Regions from separate parts of the Lysinibacillus sp. FSL K6-0075 genome, predicted to be linked through region 1. Evidence: riboswitches for the same ligand, from Rfam matches in the RefSeq annotation. Region 1 holds a riboswitch; each other region holds the start of a gene.
What was found. Region 1 has a riboswitch for S-adenosylmethionine ahead of MHB65_RS08895 (YezD family protein). Riboswitches for the same ligand answer to the same signal wherever they lie in the genome.
Positions count from the first base shown of each region.

Region 1 (7,634 bases):
TATGACTTTTTCTTGTGCGTCTTTCTTGATAAAGCGTAGGGCATGGAAGTGCTCTAATTGAGCCACTAAATTCCCAATAAGAATGAAGCTACCACCAATCGCTAATTTCATAGTTAAGCCTTCTCCGATAAACATCATGGCAAACATAGCGGCAAAAATAGGCTCTAAGGAGAATATTAGACCTGTATGTGTAGCAGAAGTATACTGTTGTGCAACAGTTTGACCAACAAAGCAAAACGCACTACAGATGATGCCAAGCCCTAAAATAGCAATCCAAGATGTTGTGGAATTTGGCAATGTCGGTGTTTCGAATAGAAATGTTAAGCCAAGCGCATAAATACCAGCAAAGCCAAGCTGATAAATTCCGTATGAAATGGATTCTACATTTCGTGTGAATGAGCTGTTTAAAAGTAAATAAATTGAATAACATACCGCAGCAATTGCTACTAATAAATCACCTGTATGGAAAGTGAATGAGCCATGTGCTGTTAAGACGGTAATACCAATCATCGTACAAATGATCGCAAAGCTAACTGCTCGAGAAGGTAATTTTTTTTCAATAAAGCTGCTGAAAATCGGCACTAACACGACTGTTAGGCTCAAGATGAAGCCAGCATTTGAAGCAGAAGTAGACTGTAAACCAAATAAACTTAACGCGAACACAATGAATAATAAAAATCCTTGAATAGCCGCATATTTTAATGTTTTACCATTTACTTTGATCATCCGTTTGTAAAAAATAAGTCCTGCTACGAAAAATGCGATGATACAACGCAATGCCACCACATTATAAACTGCCAATGTTTCTAGCCCCATGACCATAAAGGTATAAGAGAGCCCCCAAAACATTGTGACAATAACCATCAATACATTTGCTTTTCCTTGGATACTCATTATGTTCACCTACCATCTGTGTACTAAAACAGTTTTTATACTAAAAATTACTATATATCTTGTATTGTGATTAGTAAAACGAATGTTTATAATGAATAGGATTAAAAAAATTCATGTATATAGAGGGATTGCGGATGAGCTTAGTTAAATACGAGATTTTAACAAAGGTGGCAGAGGTGGCAAGCTTTACAAAAGCAGCTGATGCACTAGGGTTAACACAGTCTGCTGTGAGTCATGCCGTGTCAAGTTTAGAAAAAGAATTTGGCTTTGCTCTCATTCATCGAAGTCGTGTAGGTGTAACATTAACAAGTGAGGGACAAACGATGCTAAGGGCAATGCGTCAGGTTTTGGATGCGCAGGAATTATTACAGCAGGAAGCAGCTCATATTCTTGGCGTGACACGTGGTAAGGTTCGAATTGGTGTAATTTCAAGTATTTCTTCGAATTGGATGCCAGAAATTGTTCGGATTATGGATAATCAATTTCCAGGAATACAGGTGGAGTTACGAGAGGGAGATTACTATGAAATTGAACAATGGCTTTTAAGTGGTGAAGTAGAAGTCGGGTTCTTGAATGGTCAAAAGTCAGAGCAATATCAATTTACTGAGTTACAACAAGACCCATTATTATGTATTGTTTCGGATAAAAGTCCCTTATTTGATAAGACAGAAATTGATATCGTAGACCTAGAGGATATGCCATTTATTATGACTTCCTATAAAGGGACAAATGATGTCAAGGTGCTATTAGAGCAATATCATATAAAGCCGAATATTCGCTTTGAGCTTTCTGAGGAGGTAGGGATTCTTTCTATGATTTCACATCATTTAGGGATTAGTATTTTACCCCAATTGGTTATTCAAAATTTACCACCAACATTGAAAGCGATTCCATTAAAGCAAGGTGGCTACCGCACCATTGGGATTGCTATGAAACACCATGCTTCACCCGTTACAAAGAAATTTGCAGAGATTTTAAGCGCTTGGTTAAATGAACAAAACAGCTCCCTACGATAGTCGCTATTGAAGCATATCCTTACATTACGTTAAAATAGTATTTGTATATATTTCAGAAAATAGGTGAGTGTATGGGGACATTACAAGGCAAAACCGTACTCATTACAAGTGGGGGAACACTTGAAAAATGGGATCGTGTACGAGGGCATACGAATTTATCAAAAGGCACAATGGGCTGTTATTTAGCAGAGGCGGCGCTGGCTGCTGGCGCTAACGTAGTATATATGCATGGTTACTTTGCACAGCTCCCAGAAAACCACAACAAAATGACATTGATAAAATTTGAAGGCATAGAGGATTTAGGACAAAAGGTGTGTCATGCTGTCCAACAACAAGTCGATATCGTCATTATGGCTGCTGCTGGCTCTGATTGGGTCATTGACAAGGTGTATGATCAATCAGGTAATTTAATGGAGGAGGCGGGGAAAATGCCTTCCGACGAACCACCTATTATTCATTTTAAAAAGGCGCCAAAAGTGTTAGGACAAATCAAGGGCTGGCAACCAAAGGTAACATTAGTAGGCTTTAAGCTCGAAGCGACGGATGATGAGGAGTTCTTGCTAGCTCGCGCAAGACTGCGTATGGAAACAGCCAATGCTCAATTTATGGTAGCAAATAGCTCCCAGTCTTTATACGGAGGGGACGAGCCTCATTGGATCGTGCCTGCTGAAGGCCAACCAATCAAGGTGATGGGGAAGCAACAGACCGCACAAGCTTTAATGGCCTGTTTACAAGAACAATAAAATCAAGAACTGTGCAGAGGCTATATTTCTGTGCAGTTTTTTTCTTTGCTTCTGTGGTTAGATATACTGACATAGCATACAATACGGTAGGATTATGTGTGAATAGTCTATAAAATTCTCACATTGCATAGTATTCAACTAGGTTTTCTAATATTTTGTATTGACATTCCTATAGCAGAATTATAGAATTATTTTCAAGAAACGCAGTACTCTTATCAAGAGAGGTGGAGGGACTTGGCCCAATGAAGCCTCGGCAACCGAAAAACAGGTGCCAAATCCAACAGATGGTGTCTGAGAGATAGGAGGGGCTATCAATCAGTTTGATGCGTTGGCCTCTTTATGATCAATAAGGATAAAAAAGAAGGGGTGTATCGTATGGCTCAGTCGGTAAAAGTAGATGATAAGAAATTAGAGGCAATTGCGAAGGCGATTCAAAATCTTGAATTTGGTGAAGTGCATATTACGATTCAAGATGGTGTGATTGTGCAAATTAATAGGCTTGAAAAGCAGAGATTTCCGCAGAAAAAATAACAATGATTTCAGTAGAACTTATGTCAAACGGCCACCTATAAGCATGAAGGATTTCCTTTGCTTACAAGTGGCCCTTTTTTTGTGTAAAGGCTAGCTATAAAAGCTTTTTGGTATAGGACCGATATGACGGCGATGATAAAGTAAAGGCTCTTTTTGAGCATTTGTAATGTCTATTACCTGCCCAATAAAAATGGTATGGTCGCCAGCATCAATTTGCTGAAACGTTTTACATTGTAAATTAGCTGCTGTATCATGTAAAATCGGTAGTCCAAAAGAGGAAGTTGACCACTGTGCTTGTGCAAAGCGATCAGGGATTTTACTTGCAAATAGTGTACATAAATGTTCTTGATCACTCGCTAAAATATTGACCGCAAAATTTGGCGCAGCCGTAAAATAAGGATGGAGCTGAGATTTTTTATCGAGTGACCACAAAATAAGGAGCGGGTCGATTGAAACAGATGCAAAGGAATTGACGGTTAAGCCAATAGGTTTTGTGTCATGACATGTCGTGACAACTGTTACGCCTGTAGGATAATTACCTAATGCTAATTTAAAAGCAGCTACTAAATCTGTCATTCAAATCACCTCTTTATGAAATTAGTGAACGGAGTTTGTAGGTAAACGAAACTTTTTTTCATATCCTACTAGTAACTCCTTTTCTTGAGTAAATTTTAAACCAATCAAACATACAGGTAAAGGTAATGGGGAAAGAAAGGGGAATGGCCATGACTTTATATTTTGATCATCTGGTTCATCAAGTGGAATCACCAGAAAATATAAAGGTTTTCTTCAATAAACGAAATGTCCATACAGTGAATGGTGGGCAGCACACGATGTGGGGGACTTATAATACGTTAAGCTACTTTGGCTTAAGCTATATTGAACAAATTGCTATCTATGATCGTGATTTATTTGAGCAAGCGGCACAATACCCATATTCCCTACATTATACGTTTAAACGTGATCAAGAGCGCCAGGGATTTTCTCGAATTGCCCTGCGCACAAAAAATATTGAGGAAGAGGGTCGGCGCTTGCGAGCATTAGGCTATGAAGTATATGGGCCAGATGCATGTAGTCGAACAAGACCAGATGGCACTGTTGTAGAATGGAAGCTACTGCATTTTGGCAAGCCAGATCTTCCAATCGATTTTCCATTTTTGATTGAATGGGCGGAGGAAGATGAAGAGCGTTTGGCTCAACTAAAGGCAAGTGGTGCCATTGATGTAAAACAGGCTATAACGATGGAATCCATCCAATTCTATGTCAAGGACATGCAGGCAACCGTTCAGCTGTGGCAACAGGCGTTGCAGCTACCAGAGCCTGTGCAATATGAGCAGTATATGTCACTACAGCTACCGAATATGCGTTTAGATTTCTATAAGGAAGAGAGCGCAGTAGCCATGACACTCGGTCATGTCAAAGAAGGACCATTTGGCGTGACATTAAAAGATCCAAAACGTACAAAGGAAACGTTAGTTTGCCCAGGCGCTTTTTATTGGATAAATCGATAATGAGAAAAATCCACTTCATCAGAGAAGTGGATTTTTACATGTTGCTGAACTAGAAGAAAAAGACTTTTTCATAAGGCGAGAGGTTGATTTCCGTTCCGCCAGCGTCCTTTCCAGGGGGCGTCCGATGAGCCGCTTCACTCACTTACGTTCGCTCCAGGGTCTCCTCTGTGACGCTAATTCCCCTAGGAGTGACGCTGGCTCCACTCCAATCAACTTGCTACAAAAGTTGACTTTATTAATCTTTCATCATTTCCATAGTGTAAAGTAATTAGTCACGACAACCACTAATAAGTGAAAACCCTTCATTTGTATTTGTAAATAACTTTACTAAAACGATAACACTTTTGTGGATTAGAGTGGAAGGCCATTTGATTAGTAAAACCGGCGAAACCCTACACGGAGAGTCAGCGTCAAGCAAGTAGCCTGCAACGGAATTCTATTTTCACCTTCCTATTCGATAGAAAAATCCACTTCAACAGAGAAGTGGATTTTCGTTGCCTATTATTATTCTATCGTCATTTTTTTCGGTGATTCTGTACCTGTATACCAATCAAATTCAATTTCAAATGAATGCTTGTCGCCCTTTTTTGTATAGGAGTATTCGATTTTGAGCTGCTCACTAGGGCTAACAACAGTTGGCTCTGTGCCTTGAACAAAAGTGAATTCACCATTCTCTTTAAGTTTCTTTGCAATCATTTCCAGTGTCGCCGCAAATTCTGCTACACTTTGTCGTTCTTTATGCTTCAAAATAACTTCTGTCATTGGTTTATTTTGTTTTTGCATCGAAATCCCTCCTTACGTATTGTTACTTCTATTATAACATGGAAGGGTCACTAAGTTTTTTTAACAACACAAAAAGCGGATGGAGGAAACGATCCTTTTCCTAATCCGCTGCTAATCTGGAACTACACGGATAGCCCCATTCTGCTTATAGTTTTACAACATTTGATGCTTGGGGTCCACGATTGCCTTCCACAACATCAAATGAAACCTTTTGACCTTCTTCAAGTGTACGGAAGCCTTCCTCCTGGATGCCCGTAAAATGAACAAATACATCTTCGCCATCATCACATTCAATAAAGCCATAACCCTTTTCATTATTGAACCACTTTACGATCCCCTGTTGCATAAGCATTCGCCTCCAATGCGCTTGAATGTAAAATAAAGTTAACTAAGTCGTGCTATATTGAGAAAATGTGAAAAAATTGCATTTTCTCTTAGAACATACAGGAATTGAACAAAGTTGTCAATCGATTGTCGAAATGCTCGTATGTCTGGCTTTCTTTTTTTTTACAATTAATACTATAATGGAAATGAACAACATAGAAAGTAGGATGCCAAATGACAACGAAAAATCAACCATTATCAGATTTAGAAATCGCTAGTCAAGCAGTGATCAAACCTATTACGGAAATTGCCAATGCTGCGGGTATTCCAGACGATGCCCTTGAGCAGTATGGACGCTACAAAGCAAAGATCGATCCATTAAAAATTACAGCTCAGGGCGAGGATGCAAAGGTTGTATTAGTCTCAGCCATTAGTCCAACCCCAGCAGGTGAAGGGAAGTCGACGGTAACGGTAGGACTGGCAGATGCCCTTCATCAATTAGATAAGAAAGTGATGGTTGCTTTACGTGAACCATCATTGGGTCCCGTAATGGGCGTAAAAGGTGGAGCAACTGGCGGTGGCTACGCACAGGTAGTACCGATGGAGGATATTAATTTACATTTCACTGGTGACCTTCATGCGATTACAACAGCTAACAATGCTTTATCTGCATTCATTGATAATCATATCCATCAAGGGAATGCATTAAACATTGATCCACGCCGTATTATTTGGAAGCGTGTAATGGACTTAAATGATCGTGCCCTTCGTAAGGTAGTGGTGGGATTAGGTGGTCCTGTTCAAGGCATGCCGCGCGAGGACGGCTTTGATATAACAGTTGCCTCTGAAATTATGGCGGTATTCTGTTTAGCAACAAGCATTGAGGATTTACGCGAGCGCATTGCAAGTATCGTGATTGGCTATACTTTTGAGCGTGAGCCTGTCTTTGTGCGTGATTTACAGGTAGAGGGTGCCTTAACACTATTATTAAAAGATGCCTTTAAGCCAAACTTAGTTCAAACATTAGAGGGAACACCTGCCATTATCCATGGTGGTCCATTTGCGAATATTGCTCATGGCTGTAATTCCATTATGGCGACACAAACAGCTCGTAAGCTAGCTGATATTGTGGTGACAGAAGCGGGCTTCGGCTCTGATTTAGGTGCTGAAAAATTCATGAACATTAAAGCCCGTAAAGCTGGCTTTAAACCAAGTGCGGTAGTTATCGTAGCGACAATTCGTGCATTAAAAATGCATGGTGGTGTACCGAAAACAGCGCTTGTAGGTGAAAATGTGGAAGCACTTCTACAAGGAATTGAAAACTTAGCTAAACATGTTGATACAGTTCGTACATTTGGCGTTGAACCAATTATTGCCTTAAATCGTTTTATCACGGACACAGAAGCTGAGCTAGAAGCTGTTCTGAACTGGTGTCAGGAAAATCATGTTCGTATTGCTCGTACAAATGTCTGGGAAGAGGGCGGTAAAGGTGGTCTAGCCCTAGCTGAGCAAGTACTAGCTGTGCTAGAGGAAGAAAACAACTTCTCTCCTTTATACGACGTAACAGAATCGATTGAAGAAAAAGTACGTACGATTGTGCAAAAGGTATATGGCGGGAAAGATGTACAATTTACAGACCAAGCTAAAAAACAAATTGCCCAAATCGAAAAATTCGGCTGGGACTCTCTTCCGGTTTGTATGGCGAAAACACAGTACTCTTTATCAGATCAACCAAGTTTACTTGGTCGTCCAGAAGGCTTTACCATCACAATTCGTGAAGTTATTCCAAAGCTTGGTGCAGGCTTCTTAGTGTGCCTAACTGGCGATATTAT
Region 1 covers NZ_CP151947.1:1,850,535-1,858,168, forward strand. The annotation lists gene MHB65_RS08880 (DMT family transporter) at 1-894, opposite strand, end outside; gene MHB65_RS08885 (LysR family transcriptional regulator) at 1,029-1,910, shown strand; gene MHB65_RS08890 (phosphopantothenoylcysteine decarboxylase) at 1,982-2,653, shown strand; SAM riboswitch class I at 2,863-2,958, shown strand; gene MHB65_RS08895 (YezD family protein) at 3,029-3,184, shown strand; gene MHB65_RS08900 (flavin reductase family protein) at 3,275-3,760, opposite strand; gene MHB65_RS08905 (VOC family protein) at 3,910-4,695, shown strand; gene MHB65_RS08910 (amphi-Trp domain-containing protein) at 5,200-5,478, opposite strand; gene MHB65_RS08915 (cold-shock protein) at 5,624-5,824, opposite strand; gene MHB65_RS08920 (formate--tetrahydrofolate ligase) at 6,037-7,634, shown strand, end outside.

Region 2 (7,634 bases), 1.4 Mb from region 1:
TTCGCTCAGGTAGCTCACCTTGTCCGAAATAAGCAGCAGCCTCCCAAACAGTCCATGCAAGACCCGACTCCACTAAGGAAACATCAATATATTGTCCTTCGCCACTACGAAGCTTATAAATATAGGCCATTAAAATGGACTGTAAGGCTGTTTGAGCAGCAGCAATATCATTCACCGCAAAGCCAACTTTTACAGGTCGGCCATCTGCTTCACCTGTCATATGCATTAAGCCGCTCAGACCCTGTGCCATAATATCATAGCCACCCTTTTGACTATAAGGACCTGTTTGACCATAGCCTGAAATAGAACAGTAAATAAGGCCAGGATTGATGGTTTTTAATGTGTCATAATCAATACCCAGCTTTTTCGTGACACCTGGTCGATAATTTTCAACCAATACATCAACAGATTGAATCAGTTCTTTAAATAAAGCCAGTCCCTCAGCAGTTTTTAAATTGATGCAGACACCTTTTTTATTACGATTAACCATCATGTACATATGACTTTCTTCATTAACGAAAGGACCCATTGTACGGGTATCGTCTCCATTTGGGTATTTTTCAATTTTAATAACTTCTGCACCCATATCTGCTAACACCATGGTGCAATAAGGGCCTGCTAAGACTTGTGATAAATCGACAACCTTTAATCCTTGTAATGCTTGTTTCATTTAACCTCAGTCCCATCCTGTTTGACTAATGTGATGTTGCGTAATCCTTTGACAGAGGTGGCACCTGCTAATGCGATGGAAACCTTTAATTCATCATAAAGATTGGTCATCACCTTTTCGACACCTTGTTGTCCTTCAAGAGCTAGCCCATAGACGAAAGGACGTCCAATTGCAACGGCATCCGCTCCTAAAGCAAGTGCTTTTAAGGCATCCATGCCACGATATACACCACTATCTAATATAATAGGAATTTGTCCATTCACAACTTTTGCAATAGCAGGAAGGGCATCAAGTGAACCAATAACGCCATCTAATTGACGGCCACCGTGGTTTGATACAATAATGCCATCAATCCCATTGTCGATAGCTAGCTTCGCATCTTCAGGATGTAATATTCCCTTCAATAGTATAGGAAGGTTTGTACGTTTTTTTAATTCTCGAACATGCGCCCAATTAAGAGTTGGGTGGAAGACATTTTGCAAGACACCTTGTACATAGGACTCAAATGAATCATCAGGTAAAGTGGCAGTAAAAACGGGATCATTCATATAATTGCCTCGTGCATAGCCTAGCTTCAATGGTGAAAATTGATTGCGGACATCTTCTTCGCGCCAGCCAAGCATTACGGTATCGACAGTTAAAACGATTGCTTCAAATCCCGCTGCCTCCGCACGTGCAGCCATACTAAAAGCAATTTCTTCATTAGTAGACCAATATAATTGAAACCACTTTGTTGCAGAAGGAGCAGCTTGAGCAACTTCTTCAAGAGCATAAGTGGAAACAGTGCTTTGAATATAAGGGATATTTAAATTCTGGGCGGCACGTGCAACGGCAAGCTCACCTTCATCGTGAACCATTCCGTTCATGCCAACAGGAGCAAAGAGCAAAGGGGTTGGATATGTTTTACCAAACAAATGAATTGATGTATCAACGTTTGACACATCATTTAAAAAGCGGGGAACAATGGAATACTTCTCAAAAGCTGCACGATTATTGCGCAGTGTTTGTTCACCACCAGCACCTGAACGGATGTAGCCAAAAGGTCCAGCTTCGATTTTTTCCGCTACGGCCTTTTCTAAATCTGCAAAGCAAATGGGGAAGGGGGCTTGTGCAGTGATATTTTTTAAGAGTAGATCGCCATCAGTTGTGTTTGTCATCGTTACTACCTCACTTATTTATTGAAAATAGGCTTTCTTTTATTTAAAAAGGCTTGAATACCTTCGTTATAATCGTCTGAACTAAATGAATCCAAAACTAACTGTGCCAGCTCATCGCTTTCTTCATTTTCACCATCTACAATCGCCTGGATAATTTTTTTGATGCCTGCGTTTGCAATGGATGATTTACTTAATAGATGTTCAGCGAATTGCAGTGTGGCATCTTCAATATCCTCTGGCTCATGTAGGGCCGTGATTAAACCAATGTTTTTTCCTTCTTCAGCTGTAAAAATGTTGGCTGTGTATAAAATTTCCTTTGCCTTAGCGACACCAACAATATTGATGAGACGTTTCGTGCTTTCTAAATTATAGACAATACCTATGTTTGCAGCGGTGATACCTAGCTTACTCTTAGGTGTTGCTATTCTAAAATCACAAGCATTTGCTAACTCTAAGCCACCGCCAATTGCTAAGCCCTGGATCATAGCAATTGTAGGATGCGGAAATTTATAGAGGGCATCGATTGCCTTTAAAGCCAAATCATTATAGGCTTTGGCATTGTCTGCAGCATAACGAATATCTAAAAACTCGCTAATATCAGCACCAGATGAAAAGGCTACTTCATTGACACCGCGGACAATCAAGAGCTTGATAGAAGAATCTACACGTAGCTGTTCAAGATGGTCTACTATAGCTTGAAACATTGCCTTTGAAAACGAATTTCGTTTATCAGGGCGATTTAATACTAACGTTGCAATATAGCCATTTTTCTCTACATAAATTTCCTTTGTCATCTTCATTCTCCTCTTAATCTTTTTTCAATTTCGCAGCGAAGCGGTTGCCGATAGATTGAATGCTTTGCACAAGGATGATTAAGATAAAGACAGTTGCATACATCACATCAACCTCATAGCGTAAATGACCATAACGATAGGCAAGGTCACCTAATCCGCCAGCACCAACCATTCCTGCCATTGCCGTTGCACCAATTAATCCAATTGTGGCAATCGTTAAGCCTAAAATAATCGATGGACGAGCTTCACGTAATAGTACATGCCAAATAATATGACGACGTTTAATACCCATGGCTGTGTAAGCTTCTACCACTCCTGAATCCACTTCTAAAAGCGCAGATTCCATCAATCGTGCAATATAAGGAGCTGTGTAAACAACTAACGGAACGATTACACCTTTAACACCAATTGTTGTACCAACAATTAACTTGGTAAAAGGTAAGATGAAGAATAATAAAATGATAAATGGCACAGAGCGGACAATATTGATGAATAGATTAAAAAACTGATAGAAAAATTTATTTTCAAAGGATTGTCCTGGTCGTGTTAAAACGATTAATAGCCCTAATGGAATACCAATTAGAATGGAGAACAACAATGAAATTCCGACCATTTGAAATGTTTCGATAATTGCTTTGCCAATAACATCTGACCAATCTGTAAAGAAACTTTGGATACTACTCATTGAACGCACCTCCTAATTCTTCCACTGCCACGCCATTTTCCGAAAAATAAGTTAGCGCCTTTTGGACAATCTGCGTCTCGCCATGTAGATGCACCACAATATTGCCGACAATGCCGTTTTTTAATTCAATAATATTAGCCGTTAAAATATTTGGTTGCACATCGTATACCTTAGTGACTTCTGCTAATAATGGCTTACCAGTGCTTTCACCAAGGAATGTTAAACGGATTACACTACCTGAAACATTTAATTGCTCAATAAGAGAAGGGGATAAGTTACGTTGTGAAATTGTATTTAAAAACTTTCGCGTTGTAGGGTGCTTCGGTTTTGCAAAAAGTTCAATAGCTGTGCCAAATTCCACAACTTTCCCTGATTCTAGAACAGAAACCTCATCGCAAATTTTTTGAATCACATTCATTTCATGTGTAATGAGCAGAATCGTAATGCCTAATTCACGGTTAATTTTTAACAACAATTCAAGAATGGCTTCCGTTGTCTCAGGGTCAAGTGCACTTGTTGCTTCGTCACTAAGTAAAATCTCTGGCTCCTGTGCCAAGGCACGTGCAATAGCCACACGTTGTTTTTGACCACCTGAAAGTTGATTTGGGTAACTATCTAGTTTATCTGTTAAGCCTACAATTTCAGCATATTTAGCTACACGGTTTTTTACTTCCGTCTCTTTATAGCCTAGTAGCTTTAAGGGAACGGCAATATTATTGTAAACTGTTGCTGTTTTTAATAGATTAAAGTGCTGGAAAATCATCCCGATTTTTTGGCGTGTTTGACGTAATTCATGAAGAGAAAGGGTCGTAATGTCTACATTGTCTATCACTACTTTTCCTGCTGTAGGACGTTCTAGTAGATTAACACAACGAATGAGTGTACTTTTACCAGCACCACTATAGCCGATCACACCATGAATTTGTCCCTTTTTTACATGAAGATTGATCCCATCCACAGCTTTAATGATGCCTTTTTTCGACTTGAATTCTTTTGAGATATTTTGTAATTGAATCATGCGATTGTTTGCTCCTTTCTCAACCTTCTAAAAAGCAAGAATCTGCTCGTCTTCCCATAGAGGAATTTCGGCAGATTCTTCGGCTTATAGAAGCTTCCTGAATGTATTACCAGCTAGGGATTACTGAACCTTTGAATTCTTCTTCGATGAATTGACGTACTTCATCAGATTGGTAAGCCTCAACGAACTTTTTAATTGTTGGGTCATTTTCATTTTCAGCGCGTACGACAATGTAGTTCACGTATGGAGAGTCAGTAGATTCCAATAAAATAGAGTCGTCTTTAGGGTTAATGCCAGCTTCTAATGCAAAGTTTGTATTAATAGCTGCTACATCTACTTCACTAAGCTGTTTAGGAATTTGAGCTGCCTCTAATTCAATGAATTTTAAATTCTTTTTGTTTTCTTCTACATCACGGATTGAGGCTGTTAAGTCTGCGCCATCTTTTAGCTTAATATAGCCAGCTTCTTGTAAAACAAAGAGGGCACGTGCTCCATTCGTTGGGTCATTTGGTAGGCCAAACGTTGCACCATCCGGAATGTCATCAAAGGATTTATATTTTTCAGAGTAGATACCCATTGGATTCAAAATCGTTTTGCCCACTGGGACTAAATCTGTATCATGATCTTTATTAAATGTATCGAGGAAAGGTTCGTGTTGATAGCTGTTCGCATCAAGATCACCTTCAGCTAAGGAAGTATTAGGTAAAACATAGTCAGAAAATGATTTTAGCTCTACTTCTAGCCCTTTTTCTTTTGCTACTTTAGCTGCTACTTCTGCAATTTGCTCATGTGGACCAGAAGTGACACCTACGACGATTTTCTTTTCATCAATTGCCTCAGCTTGGCCTTTACTATCTTCTTTAGAGCCACAACCTGCTAGAGCTGCTACTAATGTTAAACTTGCTAAACCTACTAAAAATTTATTTTTCTTTTTCATGAAAACTACCTCCAAGATTGTTTTTATCGGTTTTTTGAAAATAAAAAAACTCTCTTACAAACTAAGAGAGGCTCATGAAAAGATGTCCTCTCTTATCTATCAAACGAAGATCGTTTGCAGGATTTAGCACCTTCCTTTAAAAAGGAGGTTGCCGAGCTTCATAGGGCCAGTCCCTCAGCTACTCTTGATAAGAGATTTATAATATTTTTTTGTAATTCCGATAGAACTAATATAATTTATAGGGTATAGTAAGTCAATAATTAATTTTTAAAATTTTTATATAATTATAATATTTCGACGTGAAAGAGGGATAACAATGTCTGTGAGAGTTAATTATGGTATAGGTTCATTTGGTAAGGTTATTAGTGCTCGTCTTCTAACAGGGACAGATATCATTGAGGGAATTGAGGCGCTCTGTGAAGAGAATCATATTGAGTCAGCAACGATTGTTAGCTGTATTGGTAGCTTTCAAAAAAGTAGCTTTGTATATTTAGTGCCAGATGCAACAGCTCAGATTCAAGTTCGTTTTAGTGATGTGGTTGAAAAAGATGGACCACTTGAATTTATTCAAGGCTCTGGTGTGGTGTGTAAGCGTGACGGGGGATATGAAACACATTTCCATGGTTCTATGAGCGATCAATGGGGTGTTGTGTCAGGTGGGCATTTAATAAAAGGGGGAAATCCTGTTATTACTGCTGACCTAGTACTGGCTGAGGTACAAGGTATTCAACATATTCGAAAATTGGATGATGAAACAGGTCATGTTCAATTTTATCCATTAGAAAATGGTTTAGGGCAGCCAAGGAAAATTGAAAAATAATGATCCTGTAGCTAGAGTTAGCTACAGGACACATGTTGTGGAAAAAAGATCATGTCACTAACAGAAAAAGACCTGTTAGCAGGGTGATGGGTTGATTTCCGTTCCGCCAGCGTCCTTTCCAGGGGGTGTCCGATGAGCCGCTTCACTCACTTCCGTTCGCTCCAAGGTCTCCTCTGTGACGCTAAATCCCCTAGGAGTGACGCTGGCTCCACTCCAATCAACCATTCTGTAAAAATGTCTTTCCCTCTTTCATACTAGTAGTAGTGAACAAAATAACTCATTATTTGTATGATTAGAGAGAGGATAGGCTCTTATTTTCAATGTGGAGAGATGATTAGTCACAACAACCCTCAATAAAAATGAGTAGTGTACACCTTCATTTTATTTGTACAACCTTTGTTAAGACGATAACACTTTTATGGATTGGGGTAGAAGGTCTTTTCACCTTTCACAAATAATCTATTGATGGCATTGTCATTTGTTAAATAATTGTAACTGCTCGATTCTATGGATTGCTTCACGTAAACGTTCCTCGCTTACCAGCAAACCGATACGGACGTAGCCTTCGCCATATTGACCGAAACCATTGCCAGCTGCCACAGCAATATCAGCTTTTTCAAGCAATAGATCAGCAAATTGTTCGCTTGTATAGCCTAATGGTACAGGGAGCCATGCGAAGAAGGAGCCTTTTGGAGCCGTAACATGCCAGCCGATTCTTTGAGCTTCTTCAATGAGTACATTTCGGCGACGCTCATAAGTAGCTCGTAGTTCATCCGCACATTGTTGGGAAGCTGTCAGTGCTACTGCTGCTGCTTGTTGAATAGCAGGGAATTGACTACAAAACAGATGATCCTGAATAAGATTAATAGCAGCAATAATCTCGGCATTCCCAACGGCAAAGCCTATACGCCAGCCTGCCATATTATAGGTTTTCGATAGGGTATACATTTCAATCCCAACTTCTTTTGCACCCTCTGCTTGTAGGAAGCTAATTGGTTTATTACCGTCAAATCCTATTGCTCCATAAGCAAAATCATGTGATACGATAATATTGTGTTCCTTCGCAAAACGAACGGTTTCTTCAAAAAACGCAAGTGTTGCTGTACCACCTGTAGGATTGTTCGGGTAATTTAGGTAAAGTAGCTTTACCTTTTCTTTCACTTCATCAGATAATGCATCATAATCAGGTAAGAAATCATTTTCAGCAAAAAGTGGCATCACTTCAAAATTAACATCCCCTAATACGACACCTGATAAGTAATCTGGATAGCCAGGGTCTGGTAAGAGCATCGTGTCGCCAGGGTTTAACACAGCTAAAGGTAGTTCAACTAGACCTATTTTTGTCCCACCAAGAATCGCTACCTCTGTGTCAGGATTTAGTTCCACATGATATTCACGTTGATAAAAGTCGGCAGCTGCTTGGCGTAATTCAGCGATACCTCGAAATGGTGAATATTTATGGTTTTGTGGGTTTTCAGCCGCCTCCTGTAATGCTTGAATGATGTGAGGAGGCGTGGGTTGGTCGGGATTTCCTTGCCCAAGGTTAATGACAT
Region 2 covers NZ_CP151947.1:499,177-506,810, forward strand. The annotation lists gene MHB65_RS02325 (CoA transferase) at 1-670, opposite strand, end outside; gene MHB65_RS02330 (alpha-hydroxy acid oxidase) at 667-1,827, opposite strand; gene MHB65_RS02335 (enoyl-CoA hydratase-related protein) at 1,842-2,621, opposite strand; gene MHB65_RS02340 (methionine ABC transporter permease) at 2,635-3,306, opposite strand; gene MHB65_RS02345 (ATP-binding cassette domain-containing protein) at 3,299-4,324, opposite strand; gene MHB65_RS02350 (MetQ/NlpA family ABC transporter substrate-binding protein) at 4,431-5,261, opposite strand; SAM riboswitch class I at 5,351-5,455, opposite strand; gene MHB65_RS02355 (PPC domain-containing DNA-binding protein) at 5,578-6,081, shown strand; gene MHB65_RS02360 (pyridoxal phosphate-dependent aminotransferase) at 6,556-7,634, opposite strand, start outside.
Region 2: another riboswitch for S-adenosylmethionine. It lies ahead of MHB65_RS02350 (MetQ/NlpA family ABC transporter substrate-binding protein); the one in region 1 lies ahead of MHB65_RS08895 (YezD family protein).

Region 3 (7,634 bases), 2.5 Mb from region 1:
CTTTAAAATCCTGAGCAGTAATGACCATCTGTTGCGCTGATTTCACTAGTAAACCTGACAGCCCAATAAAGTCTGGTTTTTCCTTACGAATCGCTTCAATCAATTGGGCAGGCGTTACTTTAATGCCCAAATCGACAACCTTATAGCCATTATTACTTAATATAATATCAACAAGGTTTTTCCCAATATCGTGGACATCACCTTTTACGGTAGCAAGTACCATTTTCCCTTTACCAGCACTCTCTTCATCCTTCTCCATGAATTGCTCTAAATGAGCAACAGCGGCCTTCATTACACCTGCTGATTGTAAAACCTCCGCTACAATGAGCTGGTTATCATTAAATAATCGACCTACCTCAGCCATGCCCTCCATTAAAGGGCCATTAATAATATCCAACGGTGCCTCAAAGATTTCTCGTGCAGCATCTAAATCCTCTATTAGCCCTTCTTTGGTACCTTCTAATATATAGTAAGCTAAACGACCTTCAACCGTTTTCGGAATATCCGCTTCCGTTTTTTCCTTCTTTTTATCACGATAAAAATCTGTAAACACAGCTAATGTTTCATCATTTGTATTAAATAGCAAGTCATTTGCAAGTTTAATTTCCTCTTCAGGAATGGATGCATAACGCTCCAGTTTTTCTGTATTCACAATGGCATAATCTAAGCCTGCCTGTGTGCAATGATAGAGATAGACAGCATTCAGTACTTCACGGCCAACTGGTGGTAAACCAAATGAGATATTACTTACGCCAAGTACCGTCAATGTCTGCGGCAATTTTTCTTTGATGAGACGAATGCCTTCAATCGTTTCAAGGGCTGAACCAATATACTGTTCATCCCCAGTTCCTACAGGGAACATCAACGGGTCAAAAATGATATCCTCCGGTGCAAGTCCCCATTTCTCAGTTAATAGTTTATAGGAACGTTCAGCAATTTCAAGCTTGCGATGACGATCAACGGCCATTCCTATCTCATCTATGGTTCCAACTACCAATGAGGCTCCGTACTTCTTCACGAGTGGCATTACTGCATCAAATCGTTCTTCACCATCCTCAAGATTAATAGAGTTAATGATGGCTTTCCCTTGAGAAAACTTTAACGCTTCCTCAATAACTTTTTCATCAGTCGAGTCAATCACAAGAGGCACCTTAACCTTTTTTACAACCTCCTGCATAAATCCACGCATATCGGCTAATTCATCACGATCAGGGTTGGCTAAACAAATATCGATTACATGAGCACCATTTTTTACTTGTGCACGTGCAATCTCTGCTGCCTCCTCAAACTTTCCATCAATGATCAAATTCTTAAATTTACGAGAGCCGATAACATTTGTTCTCTCCCCGATAAATAACGGACGCATAGAATCGTCATACAATAAGGGTTCGATTCCCGATACCGCATGACCATGTGTTTTTTCAGGTAATTGTCGAGGTTGTTCATCTTTTAAAACCTCGCGAATGGCTGCAATATGAGCTGGAGTCGTTCCACAACATCCACCTACAATATTAAGCCAACCCTTATCTGCAAAACCTTTTAATTTTTGCGATAGCGATTCTGGTGATTCATGATAACATCCTTCTTCATCTGGTAAGCCTGCATTCGGGTAACAGCTAATATAGCCTGTTGAAAGCTCTGCTAATGAACGAATATGATCTGTCATAAACTCTGGTCCTGTCGCACAGTTTAGGCCAACTGATAATGGTTTAATATGCTCGATTGAAATATAAAAGGCATCAATTGTTTGCCCTGCAAGTGTCGTACCCATTGGTTCTATTGTTCCAGAAATCATGACTGGTAGTTCTTTTCCAGTTTCCTCAAAAGCACGCTTTACGCCTAGGGTGCCTGCTTTGACATTGAGCATATCCTGACTTGTTTCTAATAACAGAACGTCGGCTCCTGCCTCAATTAATGCCTTTGCCTGTACAAAGAAATTTTCCTCTAGCTCATCAAATGTAATACCACCTGTAACTGATAAGGTTTTTGTTGTTGGTCCCATAGCCCCTGCGACAAAACGTGGCCAATCCGATGTCGAATAACTATCCACTGCTTGGCGAGCAATTTCCACTGCACGCTTATTAATTTCTTCGGCTTTTGCGCCAAGATCATATTCATTTAACACAAGAGGCGTCCCACCAAATGTATTTGTACAAATAATATCTGCGCCTGCCTCTAAGTATTTGTGATGAATTTTCTCAATGACATCAGGTCTAGTAAGGACAAGATTTTCATTACAGCCATCAAGCTCCTCGCCACCAAAATCCTCTGCTGATAAATTTTCGTTTTGTAGCATTGTTCCCATTGCGCCATCAAGAATTAAAATACGTTTCTCTAGTTGCTCTTCAATCGAGTGCTTAGCCATGTATACTTACTCCTTTTTTCTGTTCATCCAATTGCTCTATATATTTCATCAACTCTAGGGTCACATCATAACGTAAAAACGGTGTAATAAGGTAAATACCATTGAAATATTGCGCAGCCACTTCTACTAATTCTTTGGCAATAGCAATTCCCTCCAATGTTGCCCGTTCCTTATCTTCCCCACATGCCTTCATTCTTGCTAAGGCATCTTCGGATAATTTGATACCTGGCACTTCATGATGTAAAAACTCAGCACTTTTATAACTCGTAACAGGCATAATGCCGATGTAAATTGGTGCTTGTAAATGCTTTGTTGCCTCATAAATTTCTACAATTTTTTCTTTCGTATATACTGGTTGAGAAATGAAGTAGTCTGCTCCATGCTCAATTTTCTTCTCTAAGCGTGTCACAGCACGATCTAACACACGGACATTTGGATTAAATGCAGCAGCAACTGAAAAATTTGCTTTTTTACGAAGTGGCTTGCCTGAGAAAGAAACCCCTTCATTTAACTGCTTAATTAATTGGATTAACTCCATTGAAGATACATCATAAACACTTGTCGCACCTGGGAAATCTCCAACTTTTGTTGGATCACCCGTAACGGCCAACACGTCATGAATACCTAAAGCATTTAATCCCATTAAATGCGATTGTAGACCAATTAAATTACGGTCTCGACATGTAATATGTGTTAGTGGGCGTACACCGTGTGTACTCTTTAACAATGCTCCCATTGCAATATTGCTAATACGTGGAGAGGCCAGTGAATTGTCTGCCATCATGACTACATCTGCACCTGCATCATACAGTTGCTTTGCTCCTTCAAGGAACCCATCAATCTCTAAATGTCTAGGTGTATCCAATTCTACTATGACAGAGCGTTCACGTTTTACTTTTTCATGAAGAGGCTCATACTTTGGTGGCTCTGCTTCACGAACAATCTCAATCTTTTCAGGTTTCGCATGCTTCTCCTGAACCGGTGATAACTCTTCTAAATACTTCTTTGCTGCTGCAATATGTTTCGGTGTCGTACCACAGCAGCCCCCTATTAAGCGTACGCCTTGATCACGTAATTCGACAGCCGCTCGACCAAAATAATCCGATTCTGATTCATAAACGACACGTCCATCTTCTAAGTCAAGAAGTGAGGCATTCGGATAGGCAGACATAAATGCCTTGTTAGGAAGTTCTACACCTTCAAATGCTTGAATCGTATGATGTGGACCTAGTCGACAATTGACACCCACGATATCTGCACCGAGTGTTTCTAGCTCATGCAGGGCATTATTTAAAGACATTCCATTTTGTAAAACACCAGGCTCATGCATAGATACTTGTGCAATAATCGGTAAATTTGTTTTTGCACGTAGCATCTTTAAGGTTGCAGTTAATTCTTCAAAATCATAATAGGTTTCGAGTAAAAGGCCGTCTGGATTTCCTGCAAGTAAAACATTTGCTTGCTCTTCAACTGTCGCTAATATTTCATCTAATGTTGCATCACTTTTACGAATTCCTCGAATACCTCCAATTGTCCCTAAGACAAATTGACCGCCATCTGCCGCTGCTCGTTTTGCAATGGTAATAGCCGCTTCATTAAATTGTTGGACCCGTGATTCTAATCCATAGCGAGCTAATTTAATGGCATTTGCACCGTACGTATTCGTTTGAATGATGTCAGCACCAGCTGCAATATATTCTCTATGAATCTTTTCAATTAACTCAGGTCTCTGAACATTCATTTCCTCATGGCAATACTCCAATCCATAGCCATATAGCACTGTGCCTATTGCACCGTCTGCTGTCAATACATGCGTTTTTAACCTTTCAAGCAATCCCATAAAACTAGCCTCTCTTCCTATGTCTCTATATAATAATAAAAAGCCTTCTTTCATAAAAAAAGAAGGCTTTAACGATTCATCATTGTTGTTCCTTCTCATCTTCGACTCAACGGTCTTCTGGATTTAGCACCTGACAATAAAGTTGGTTGCTGAAGCTTCAATGGGCCAGTCCCTCTGCTTCTCTTGATAAGAATTAAGTATGAATTTTTTAAATAATTAAAAGAATCATATCGTTTACTGACGAATGAGTCAAGACTATTTCACATAACAAAGTTTTTTTCCACTTAAAACCTTAGAAATTGGCAAGTTCCTTCGCAAGCTCTTCACCAATTTTTTTCCCGTTTTGAATGCAAGCGCCGATACCTACGCCAAAATATGAGCACCCAGCAATCGATAAATGTGGATACTTTTCATGTAATTCCTGTAGTAATCCTTGTAACGCTTCACGATGAGCTAGATCATATTTAGGCATTTGATCAATCCATTTTGTTACATTCACAACTGTTGGCTGTTCCTCAATTCCTAGGCTTTTTCTCACGTCCTCTAAAGCTACAGCTGCCAATTCCTCATCCGTCATGGCACGTAGTTGCTCATAGGCTGGATTGATGCTCTTATAAAAGAGTCGTACAAGTAATTTATGTTCTTTCGATGTATGCTTCCATTTACGACTCGTCCAGGTTGCTGCATTACAAGTAACATCCGAATTATGCGAAACAATATAGCCCGTTCCATCTGCTGGCAATCTAGAGTCTGGCACATCAAAGCCTAAATAGATGGTAATGGCTGACGCTGTGGTAAATTGGTCAAAATAGCGGTTTAAAGATTCATCCTGTAGTAGATTTTGAACAGCATCATTCGGTAATGCTAAAACGACAAAATCTGTCTCAATATTTTCACCATTAGCTAAGGAAATTGTGTAGTTTTTATCTTGTTTTTGAACATTTAGAGTAGTAACGCCCTTGATGATTTCTACATCTGATAATGTTTGTTCAAGTCGATCAATTAAAGAAGATAAACCATTTTTAAAGGATATAAATTTTTTGTTCGCTGCTTTAACAAATTGCTCACGATTCGCATCAAAACCTTTAATAATACTTCCATAATTATTCTTATAATCAATTAAATACGGTAAAGTAGAGCCAATGGAAAGCTGATGTAAATCTCCTGAATAAACACCTGCAAGTACTGGTGCAATTTGATTTTTCACCAGTTCTTCCCCTAAATAGTAAGTTAAAAATTCTCCTATTGAACTTTCCTTTGTGAAGCCGTTGTTTGGTAATGTTAAATCCTTTAACGCTTCTTTCTTTCCTTGCTCTGAAATAAGTGTACTTTCTTCTAAGGATGCCAAACTCATCGGTATACCAAATGTTGAATCTGTTGGTATAGCGTGTAACTCATTATTCGTATAAATATAAGAAATACCTGTTTCGTTGTAAACTAGCTCCGCTTCAAAATCAAGCTCCTGTACGAGTTCCATAACGCCTTGATGACGGGCTACAATAGAATCAGCACCTGTTTCCATAATGAAGCCTTGTTCATGTGCTGAATATAATTTGCCTCCTAAATATGTATTTTTTTCTACAAGCACTAGACGAACATCTAAATTATTCTCCTTCACTTGACGTTGTAAATAATGCATTGTACATAGTCCTGTAATTCCGCCGCCTAAAACAACAACTGTTTTCATAGTAACCGCCCCTATTTTTAGTTCTTTCTACAGTATAATCTTTTTTTCATTGAAAATTACGTTAAACCCTTTACAAATTTAGCAAAAATAGAGCTATTTCATCAGTGAAATAGCTCTCCTTAGTGTTGAAAAACAAAACAGTCAATTGAAAGGTAGAAATGGATTTCCGTTGCAGTCTACTTGCTTTCCTGTGGGCGAGCGCCGAATCGCTTCCTCCGCTACCGCTCCGTGCAGGGTTTCGCCTGTCTCGCTATCCCACGGGAGTCAAGTAGCCTTCCACTTCAACCCACTAACTTTTTAGCAAAGGTTTTCAAATAAAGTGAAGGTGCTCACTACTCTTTATGAAGAGGTGTTGTCACGCATCACTTCTCCACACTGAAAATAAGAGCTTATCCCCGCTAAGAATACAGATAATAGGCGATTTGATCGCTATGCTACTATGAAAAAAAGTAAAGACACTTTGCAGAATGGATGATTGGAGTGGAGCCAGCGTCACTCCTAGGGGATTTAGCGTCACAGAGGAGACCCTGGAACGAACGGAAGTGAGTGAAGCGGCTCCTCGGACGCCCCCTGGAAAGGACGCTGGCGGAACGGAAATCAACCCCTCACCCTGCAAAGTTGCCTTTTCTGCCGTTGACATCCTCTTTTTTCAACAACATGTAGAGCTATTTCATCAGTGAAATAGCTCTTGCTTTCTGAATCTCTAAAAGATCCATCCTCTATTGCAATATTTACACAACAAACATTTTAATAGGTACTATAGTGTTTAATACTTCTAAAAATACAAATAGATGTAAATGTTAGTAGTCTATCCTTTTAAATTTTGCGCAAAGTTCGCTAATTTTTCTGCTGAATTCGTTACCTCAGTAAATGAAGTGCCTAATTCACTTAATATGCCTACAATTGCTTGTATTTTCGTTGCCATACAATCATTTTGATCTTTTGCTTCTGTCATGGCTCCCAATATACTCGTAAATTGACCTTCAGTTTGTAACATATTTTCCTCACCAGCTGCTACTTCATCTTGAATATTTGTCAAAGAATGCTCTAATTTCTCGGTTCGTTCACCCGTTTTTTTCAATAACAAAGCAACCGCTGTAACTGATTCTTTTGTTTGAATCGATAATTTACGCACTTCGTCAGCCACTACACTAAAGCCCTTCCCTGCTTCCCCAGCGCGTGCTGCTTCAATTGCAGCATTCAAAGCCAACAGATTCGTTTGATTCGCAATATTGGTCACAACACTCATGATTGTTTCCATTTCCCTAGACATACCTGATAATTGTTCAATATTTTCTTCTATATCATGAAGAGAATGAATAATATTGAGCATATTTTGTGATTGATTTTTTAAACGTTCGCGACCCTCAAGTGCTTGATTTTCAGCCAATGTAGACACTTCGAGTGATTTTTTGGCCAATTGTTTAATTTCGTCAGATTGTTTGCTTAAGCAGCAAAATGAATCATTTGTTTCCTGCGAGATTGTTGCAAGAGCTTCCGAAGAATCTACAATTTGTCGTTCAATCGCATCTTTTTCATGCACCATTTTTTCCTTCAGCTGTTCCACCGTGTTTTCAAAAGCTTCTAAAACAAGTTGTTGCTCAAAATTACAAATTTTCGATATAGCTCTGATCGTATTGAATTGATCTTGTGGAAACTCTATATTTTTTTCGACTAAATCAATAAATGATATCGATAAATCTTGGAATGCACAGATATACCACTGTGTTCTAAGCCCAATG
Region 3 covers NZ_CP151947.1:4,361,142-4,368,775, forward strand. The annotation lists gene metH (methionine synthase) at 1-2,365, opposite strand, end outside; gene MHB65_RS21775 (bifunctional homocysteine S-methyltransferase/methylenetetrahydrofolate reductase) at 2,358-4,205, opposite strand; SAM riboswitch class I at 4,298-4,398, opposite strand; gene MHB65_RS21780 (protoporphyrinogen oxidase) at 4,498-5,892, opposite strand; gene MHB65_RS21785 (globin-coupled sensor protein) at 6,701-7,634, opposite strand, start outside.
Region 3: another riboswitch for S-adenosylmethionine. It lies ahead of MHB65_RS21775 (bifunctional homocysteine S-methyltransferase/methylenetetrahydrofolate reductase); the one in region 1 lies ahead of MHB65_RS08895 (YezD family protein).

Region 4 (7,634 bases), 780 kb from region 1:
TACTTTGAAGTGTATATGCTACATTTTGCACACGCTGTTATATGAAAAATACACGTACACGTACACATCAGTCCTCGCTTGAATATAAAAAAACAATGATTAACCTTGAAATATAGTTGAATAAAAAAATATCACTTACTTTTCGTAACCTTTTTATTTAATTGTAGATTATGTTAAGAAGGGAATAATACGATTCATATTTATTCACTGTTATACAATAAAGGTAACAACTATATCACCATCAAATCTAACTATTGAGAAGTTGAATAAATGCAGTAGTACCAATGGTTTGTGGTGATAAAATTAGTTTTAGTTTACATAAGATAGATTATGGGCAGTTATTGATATATCAACGTTTGTGGGGTGTTTATATATGAGTCGTACAAATTGATTATTTATGCAGTATAAAACAGTGTATAAAATGTTGAATAATGAAAGGATGAGAGCATGAATATTACAAACTTACAGCGATTAAAGATGGACATAAATGGTATTGAATTAGATGATACACAACTTACCGTATACCTTGCAGAAAACGGACTACAAGCGACTGCACAATATAATACAGATGATACGTCTAACTTGAAAGGTATCTATGCTACTGCTCTATCAGTGTTAGAAGGACTGGCTAACAACCCTACAATGATGAAGGCTATTAAACTTGATGATATGACGGTCAGTGAGTTCAGTGACAACATAATGAAACGTATAGACCAACTAGACAATAAGATTAGACAGATTAAAGTAAGCAATAATAGTAGCAGCACATTCCTTTTATACAATTGAGAGGTGATTAAATGGAATTATTTGATGATAAATTAATTCAACATACGATAAAAGCTATCCAATCACCATACCAATTTAATATGTATGAGAAAAATCCATTTACGATCAATGCCGTAATTAGTAACGCTACATTTTCACCTAACTCTACGTTTCATATTCATTCATTAGACGTTTTTAATTGCGGGGACTATACAACTATCAATAATCCTAACAACGTCTATATGGTTACGTCAGACGTTTTAACAATGCGTGGTGGTAAATACAAGGCAACGTTAGAGTATTGCAACTATTTGATTGTCGAGTGGAAAACAGAAAAAGTTTTAATCGGCAAAGATGCTTTAGGTAGACCCGTTTACGAAGAACAACAAGTAAAAGTTGGGGAGATACCATGTATTTTACGATACAAAGACATGACGTATACAACCAATGATAGCATTAATCTAACTAAACCTATTTATCAAATTATAGTTAGAGACACTGACGCAAGCCGTAAAAATTTTAAATTGAATGAAAATCCTTATGGTGATGTGACAATTTATGACACAACTTATCGTATTATTGACGTAGATTACAGTAAAAAGGGAATTATCAATATAAGATTAGAAAAACGTTGACAAATGCACGATACCCCAAACTTTTTATTTCGCTTGCTACCTTATCATATTTCACACGCCCATAAAAATAGTTGTTCCCTTATACCTCTTTTATTAGTAATATGTAACTAAAATAGATAATATGGGGTGTTAGATTAAATGTGGCCATTAATATTATTGGTAATTTTAATAATTTTATTTATTATATGGTATATCACAATATTTTCTAAGGGGAAAAATGAAGTTAAAGAGATAGAAAATAATATAAGAATGACGCTTGATGAAGTTGGTATAAAAGATGATGCTTACTGGTCAAGTCGTGATTTATTAGTTGATAGGATGGTACTTTCAATTAATGAAATTACAGAAGAAGTAATCATTGTGAAAATACCTAAATTATCGAAAGAGTACAGGCAACCTGATGTACAAAAAATAAAATTTCAAGAAATTATAGAGGTAAAAGTTATTTCTAACTCTAATACAGTAACGTCAACGTCTAGGGTATCACAGGTAGGCGGTGCATTAGTTGGTGGCGTATTAGCGGGTGGTGTTGGTGCATTAATAGGTGGATTGAGTGGACAAACAAAGTCTAAAGAAACTATTAAGGATATAAAACTTGAAATTGTGGTAAATAATATTTCAAATCCTATTATTGAAGTTCCGTTTTATGAGACAAAAATATCTGAATTAAAATCAGGAACACCGAAGTATGAGCAAATTATCAAAGAAATTAATCTTTGGTATAGGAAGTTTACAGTGATATTACACAAACAATCTACACTAAAATGATTAGGTTGTTTATTTAATAAAATTGATTGATTTTGATATTTATAGGCGTTACTATTAAATGGATAATGTGCTTAATTTTCACTGTTTCAACTTCTTTCCTTTTTGTGGAATAGAAATGAAATGACTACAGTATTTTGCTGTAGTCTTTTTTTCTTTCATGAAATAAATATCCTTTTTTTACTTAAATTAAAAATTTTAACTTAATTTATTTATATACACTTCTTTTTTTCAGAAGTATGAGTTATAATGAAGATTACATAGATTTTATAAGAAGTGGAATAAACAAATAGGCAAATGTAATACTCCCATACTAAAACTAGTTAGATTCATACAATATTTCATAATTACGGCATGTTTACCATAAATTTTAAATGTAGAAACACCACATATAGCAAGCTTAGTGTACATCAAATGAGCAAGGAACATGCACATGAATCACAAAATATTCTATGAATTATTGATATTCTAACTAGTTCGTGTTACAATTCAAGATAATTAAATAATCTTATCAAGAGAAGCTGAGGGATTTGGCCCGATGACGCTTCAGCAACCTCTAACAATTGTTAGAAAGGTGCTAATTCCAGCAAAGGATTTTTTCCTTTGAGAGATAAGAGTGGACGTGAAAAAATCCTTCTCATTCTATCTCGTATGGAATGAGGAGGATTTTTTAATTTAGTTGCATTCTTTGCAAGCAAGGTTTGCTAAAAAAAGAGAGTGATTATAGAGAGGGGAAAGCAAGATGCCAATTAATATTCCGAAAAATTTACCAGCTGGAGAACATTTACGTGAGGAAAAAATCTTCGTCATGGAAGAGGATCGAGCGAAAACACAGCAAATCCGTCCATTAAATATATTAATACTAAATTTAATGCCTGAAAAAGAAAAAACAGAGCTTCAATTACTACGTTTATTAGGGAATACACCACTGCAGGTGAATATTACCTTTTTAAATACGGCCACACATGAGTCGAAAAATGTGAGTAAATCTCATTTGCAGCTATTTTACACAACGTTCAACCAAATTCGTCACCGACGCTATGATGGCATGATTATTACTGGGGCACCTGTAGAAAAAATGGCATTTGAAGATGTCAACTATTGGCAGGAAATTTCAGAAATTATGGATTGGTCTAAAAAGAATGTGACATCCGTGCTACATATATGTTGGGGGGCACAGGCTGCATTGTATCACCATTATGGCATTGGAAAGGTCGAGCTTGCTGCTAAATGCTCAGGCGTCTATTCCCATGTAATTACAGATTTAACGGTGGATTTAGTGCGCGGCTTTAGCGATTTATTTACTGCGCCTCATTCTCGCTATACATCTGTTTCCATTGACGAGGTTCGCAATCATCCAGACCTACGATTATTATCCTATTCAGAGGATGCAGGGGTATTCATCGTACAATCAAAAGATAATAAAAATATTATGATTACGGGGCATCTGGAGTATGATGCGACAACACTAGCCGATGAATATAGCCGTGATGTGGCGAAGGGCATAGATATCGATGTTCCTGTGAATTACTTCCCGAATGATGATCCGAAACAAGAGCCGATGAATACATGGCGTGCCCATACGCATTTATTATTCTCTAACTGGTTGAACTACTATGTCTACCAAGAAACACCATACGAATGGGATTTTGTAGATGAAATCGAATATCATATCTAATTAATAAAAAGTCTAATTTCTTTTCTAAACGTAGAAGAAATTAGACTTTTTGATTTTCCTTCGTTGTATCCTGTTGGGGTGTTTCGGTATTTTGAGCCTTAGATTTACGATTTCGAATAACTGCCACAATCAACAAAAGTATGGGTAATAAAATGGTGAAGATAAAGGAAAAGATAGGCCAAATTTCATTATTATAATTAGTAGAATGCACAATATCTGGATGAACAATTTGAGAAAGTCCAATGATAATGATGCCCATCGGTAAAATAAGCGGACGATGATCCTTGATCTTCAAAATTTGGGCAAGGCCAACAACGGTCGTATAGAAATACATAAATGTGCGAATATAAATAGACGAAATCCACATAAATGCCATAATAATTTCAATACGCTGCAAAAAATTCCCTATGGATATTCTTTGCGCTAAGGCATAGCTGGGAAATGTCCTAGATGCTGTGTTTTCAGGCCCTAAGACAAGAATCGATAGGACAATCAACGTAATTAAGACGACACCACCAAGGATGGTCCCAATATATAGCCCTTTCTGTGCAGATGGCTGTACATTGACGCCAGCGGGATATAGCATCAATAACACGAGTAATGGAAAGGAAAAGATACTCATAAAGCGTGCAATACTATAAAACATAGATGTTTTGGTTGCTTCTAGTAGAGGCTGAATATTCTCAAATGTAATTTGAGGGGTAATACAAACGACGAAAAAAATAAAGATAAAGATAAACAACGGAAAGAGAATTTCTGCTGAACGGGCAAACGTCTCTATCCCTAGATACGCGGCATACATAATAATGATACTGAACAGTAGGGCGAATGCTAATGTCGGTGTTTCTGGCATAACTTCGGTTTTCATAAAAATACCAATAAAATAAAGTAACTCTCCAGTGGAGAAAAAGGTGAGAATGAGAAAGCAAATGGCTGTGATTTTCCCAAAAAAACGACCAAGAATTTTTTCATTCGCCTCTATAAAATTAAGAGAGGGTGTTTGATTGGCAAGTGTTAAGAATAACTTTATGACCAGTAAACTAAGCACAACACCAATGCTTGCTGCAACCCAAGCATCTTGCTTAGCAGCGCCCGTAATACTTGAAGGGATAATTAAAATTGCTGTACCGATAGAATAGAGGAAGGTAACGATTGTAAACTGTCTTGAACTAATGATCTCTTTTTCCATCTAGCTACCCTCCGTTTCTCAGTCCATCTTTTTATTTTGTGAATGACACAATGTAATCCTTAATTGGTGTGAAGATAAAGGTAATTAAATCTAATGGGCTTGGAATATGGACTTTCAGGGCAATGGCCATATTTAAAGCAGTTCCAATGAGTAGCAAAAAGGAGAAGACAATAATGGTTTTTTTATCCTGTTGCTTTTTGAACTTTGGAATAAATAGAAGTGCAACGATGATTGAGATGATCAAGATAGCTACAGCTAGCACCATTTCATTACTCCTCCTTTGGCTTGTTTAATAATGAATTTTGCATCGTACCCAATCCTTGTGTTGTTACCTTCACGTGAACAGCCACTGGCAAATCGGGAAAGAGGGAAGCCCACTCATCCTTGATTTTTCCCCACTGCTTTGCATCTGCACGATGTAGGGCATCACCAAAACCAAAAACATCGATTTCATATTGCTGTTGCATTATCTCTAATGTTTTTTCAATGCGTTCATCGATACCCTGGGCTGTTTTTTTATTAACGTAATCAATCGATTTATTTTTGGTGAGATTGATATCACATTCGACCTCTCCAACATTCTGCTCAACATTAATATGAACATCGATTTTCGGCTTCCCATTTTTAAATGACCCTTTCACTTTTGTAGTGGATTGGGTGATTTCCGTAGATAAAGTCCCTTTATTAGGACAGGCGATGATTTCAATCGTACTTTGAATTTTGTCGTTAAGAAAGCTAATGCCTTTGCTTTCACCCTCGGATAGCAGCCCCATATATTTATCCCCTTTAAAGACTGCTAAGCCCGCATATTGTAACAGCACAGGTGTTTTAACACGTTGCACATTTGTTTGATCTACCCCTAATTTCTTATCGCCATGAACTTCAATAGCAGAAATTAACGCCCCTTTATGCTTGTTGCTTAATGTATTGACTAATTCATCAATATTAACTGCTATTGTGGAGCCCCAAGCTCTCTCAGAGACATCGAGGGAATTTAACATTTTATTAGCTGGAACCTTTTCGATGGGTGTTAATACATTTAATACTTCCTTCGCTGTCGCTTCATGAGACATAATGACATCGAAATCCTTACGAAATTCATGGTCCCTTACAATTAAATCGAGTGCATCACTGATTCCTTCTTTCGCGAGATCTTCTCCTAAAACAACCACTTGAAGATGGGCAAAATAAGGCTTTCGTGCAGCAAGGGTCGTCATTTTTCGAATGGCCTCAAAGATGGTTTCGCCTCTAGAATGATAGCTAACAACAGGAGAGCGCTGAGTGGAAGCTTGTCGCACTGAAACTTCACTAGGATCGACAATTTGAACCGTAATTTCATATTCTTCGTCTATTTTGTCAATGCCCAGTGCTACGACAATGGCTAGTTCATTTAATTCACGCTTACTCCAGCAACCACTTAACAGTAAAGTGAGGATACATAGTAAGCAAATCCATTTTATTTTTGCCATATTCCATTCCTCATTTATCCAGTAGTTATTTCCTTCCTTTTACATTGACATAGTTATGGCCTCTAACAATATTTTTTTGATTGACTAAACGAGGTCGTGTAAGTAACTTTCTACGCGGAAACAGCACAAAGGCATCCTTCTGATCCTGTAATATTAACGGTGCAAAAGGGCTTAAATAAGGTACACCAAATGATCGAATGCTACATAAATGAAGAATAATGACCATAATGCCAAACATGACACCAAATAAACCAAACATAGCAGCTAAAATCATTAATGGAAAACGTAGCACACGAATGGTATTCGATAAGCCATAAGCAGGGAATAGGAAGCTACAAATCGCCGTTAAGGCCACAATAATGACCATTACAGCCGAAACAACGCCTGCATCAACTGCTGCCTGACCAATAACTAATGTCCCTACAATGGACACAGCTGGCCCGATTGTTCTAGGCATCCGTAGCCCAGCTTCCCTTAGTACCTCAAAGGCAATCTCCATAATAAGGGCTTCGACAACAGCAGGGAAGGGTACACCTTCTCTTTGCGATGCAATACTAATCAACATAGGTGTTGGTAGCATTTCTTGGTGAAAGGTGGTAATTGCAACATACAAAGACGGTGCTACTAACGCTAGACTGATACCAAAAAAACGCAAGATACGTACAAGTGAGCTAATCATCCAATGCTGATAATAATCTTCTGCTGATTGTAAAAAGGATGTAAATAACGCTGGTACAACTAAAACAAAAGGTGTGCCATCAACGAGAATCGCCACTTTGCCATCTAATAATTCACCTGCGATGACATCAGGACGTTCGGAGTTGTAGATGGTTGGAAACATAGAATTTTTTGAATCCTGAATAAAATCCTCTATATAGCCGCTTTCCAGTATGCCGTCGATATTAATGCGGTCTAATCGAGCTAATACCTCTGCGACAATTTTGTCACTGGCGATGCCATTTATATACATCACCGCCACATCTGTTTGTGTCACATCACCGATAACGCGTGACTTTATCCAGAGATTGGGACTTTTTATTTTGCGACGGATGAGCGCAGTATTGGTACGTATGGTTTCGGTAAAGGATTCCCTCGGTCCGCGAATAACAGATTCAGTCGATGGCTCTGTGACA
Region 4 covers NZ_CP151947.1:2,635,114-2,642,747, reverse strand. The annotation lists gene MHB65_RS12980 (hypothetical protein) at 448-786, shown strand; gene MHB65_RS12975 (hypothetical protein) at 798-1,400, shown strand; gene MHB65_RS12970 (hypothetical protein) at 1,539-2,168, shown strand; SAM riboswitch class I at 2,671-2,782, shown strand; gene metA (homoserine O-succinyltransferase) at 2,908-3,843, shown strand; gene MHB65_RS12960 (endospore germination permease) at 3,884-5,032, opposite strand; gene MHB65_RS12955 (hypothetical protein) at 5,064-5,297, opposite strand; gene MHB65_RS12950 (Ger(x)C family spore germination protein) at 5,302-6,501, opposite strand; gene MHB65_RS12945 (spore germination protein) at 6,527-7,634, opposite strand, start outside.
Region 4: another riboswitch for S-adenosylmethionine. It lies ahead of metA (homoserine O-succinyltransferase); the one in region 1 lies ahead of MHB65_RS08895 (YezD family protein).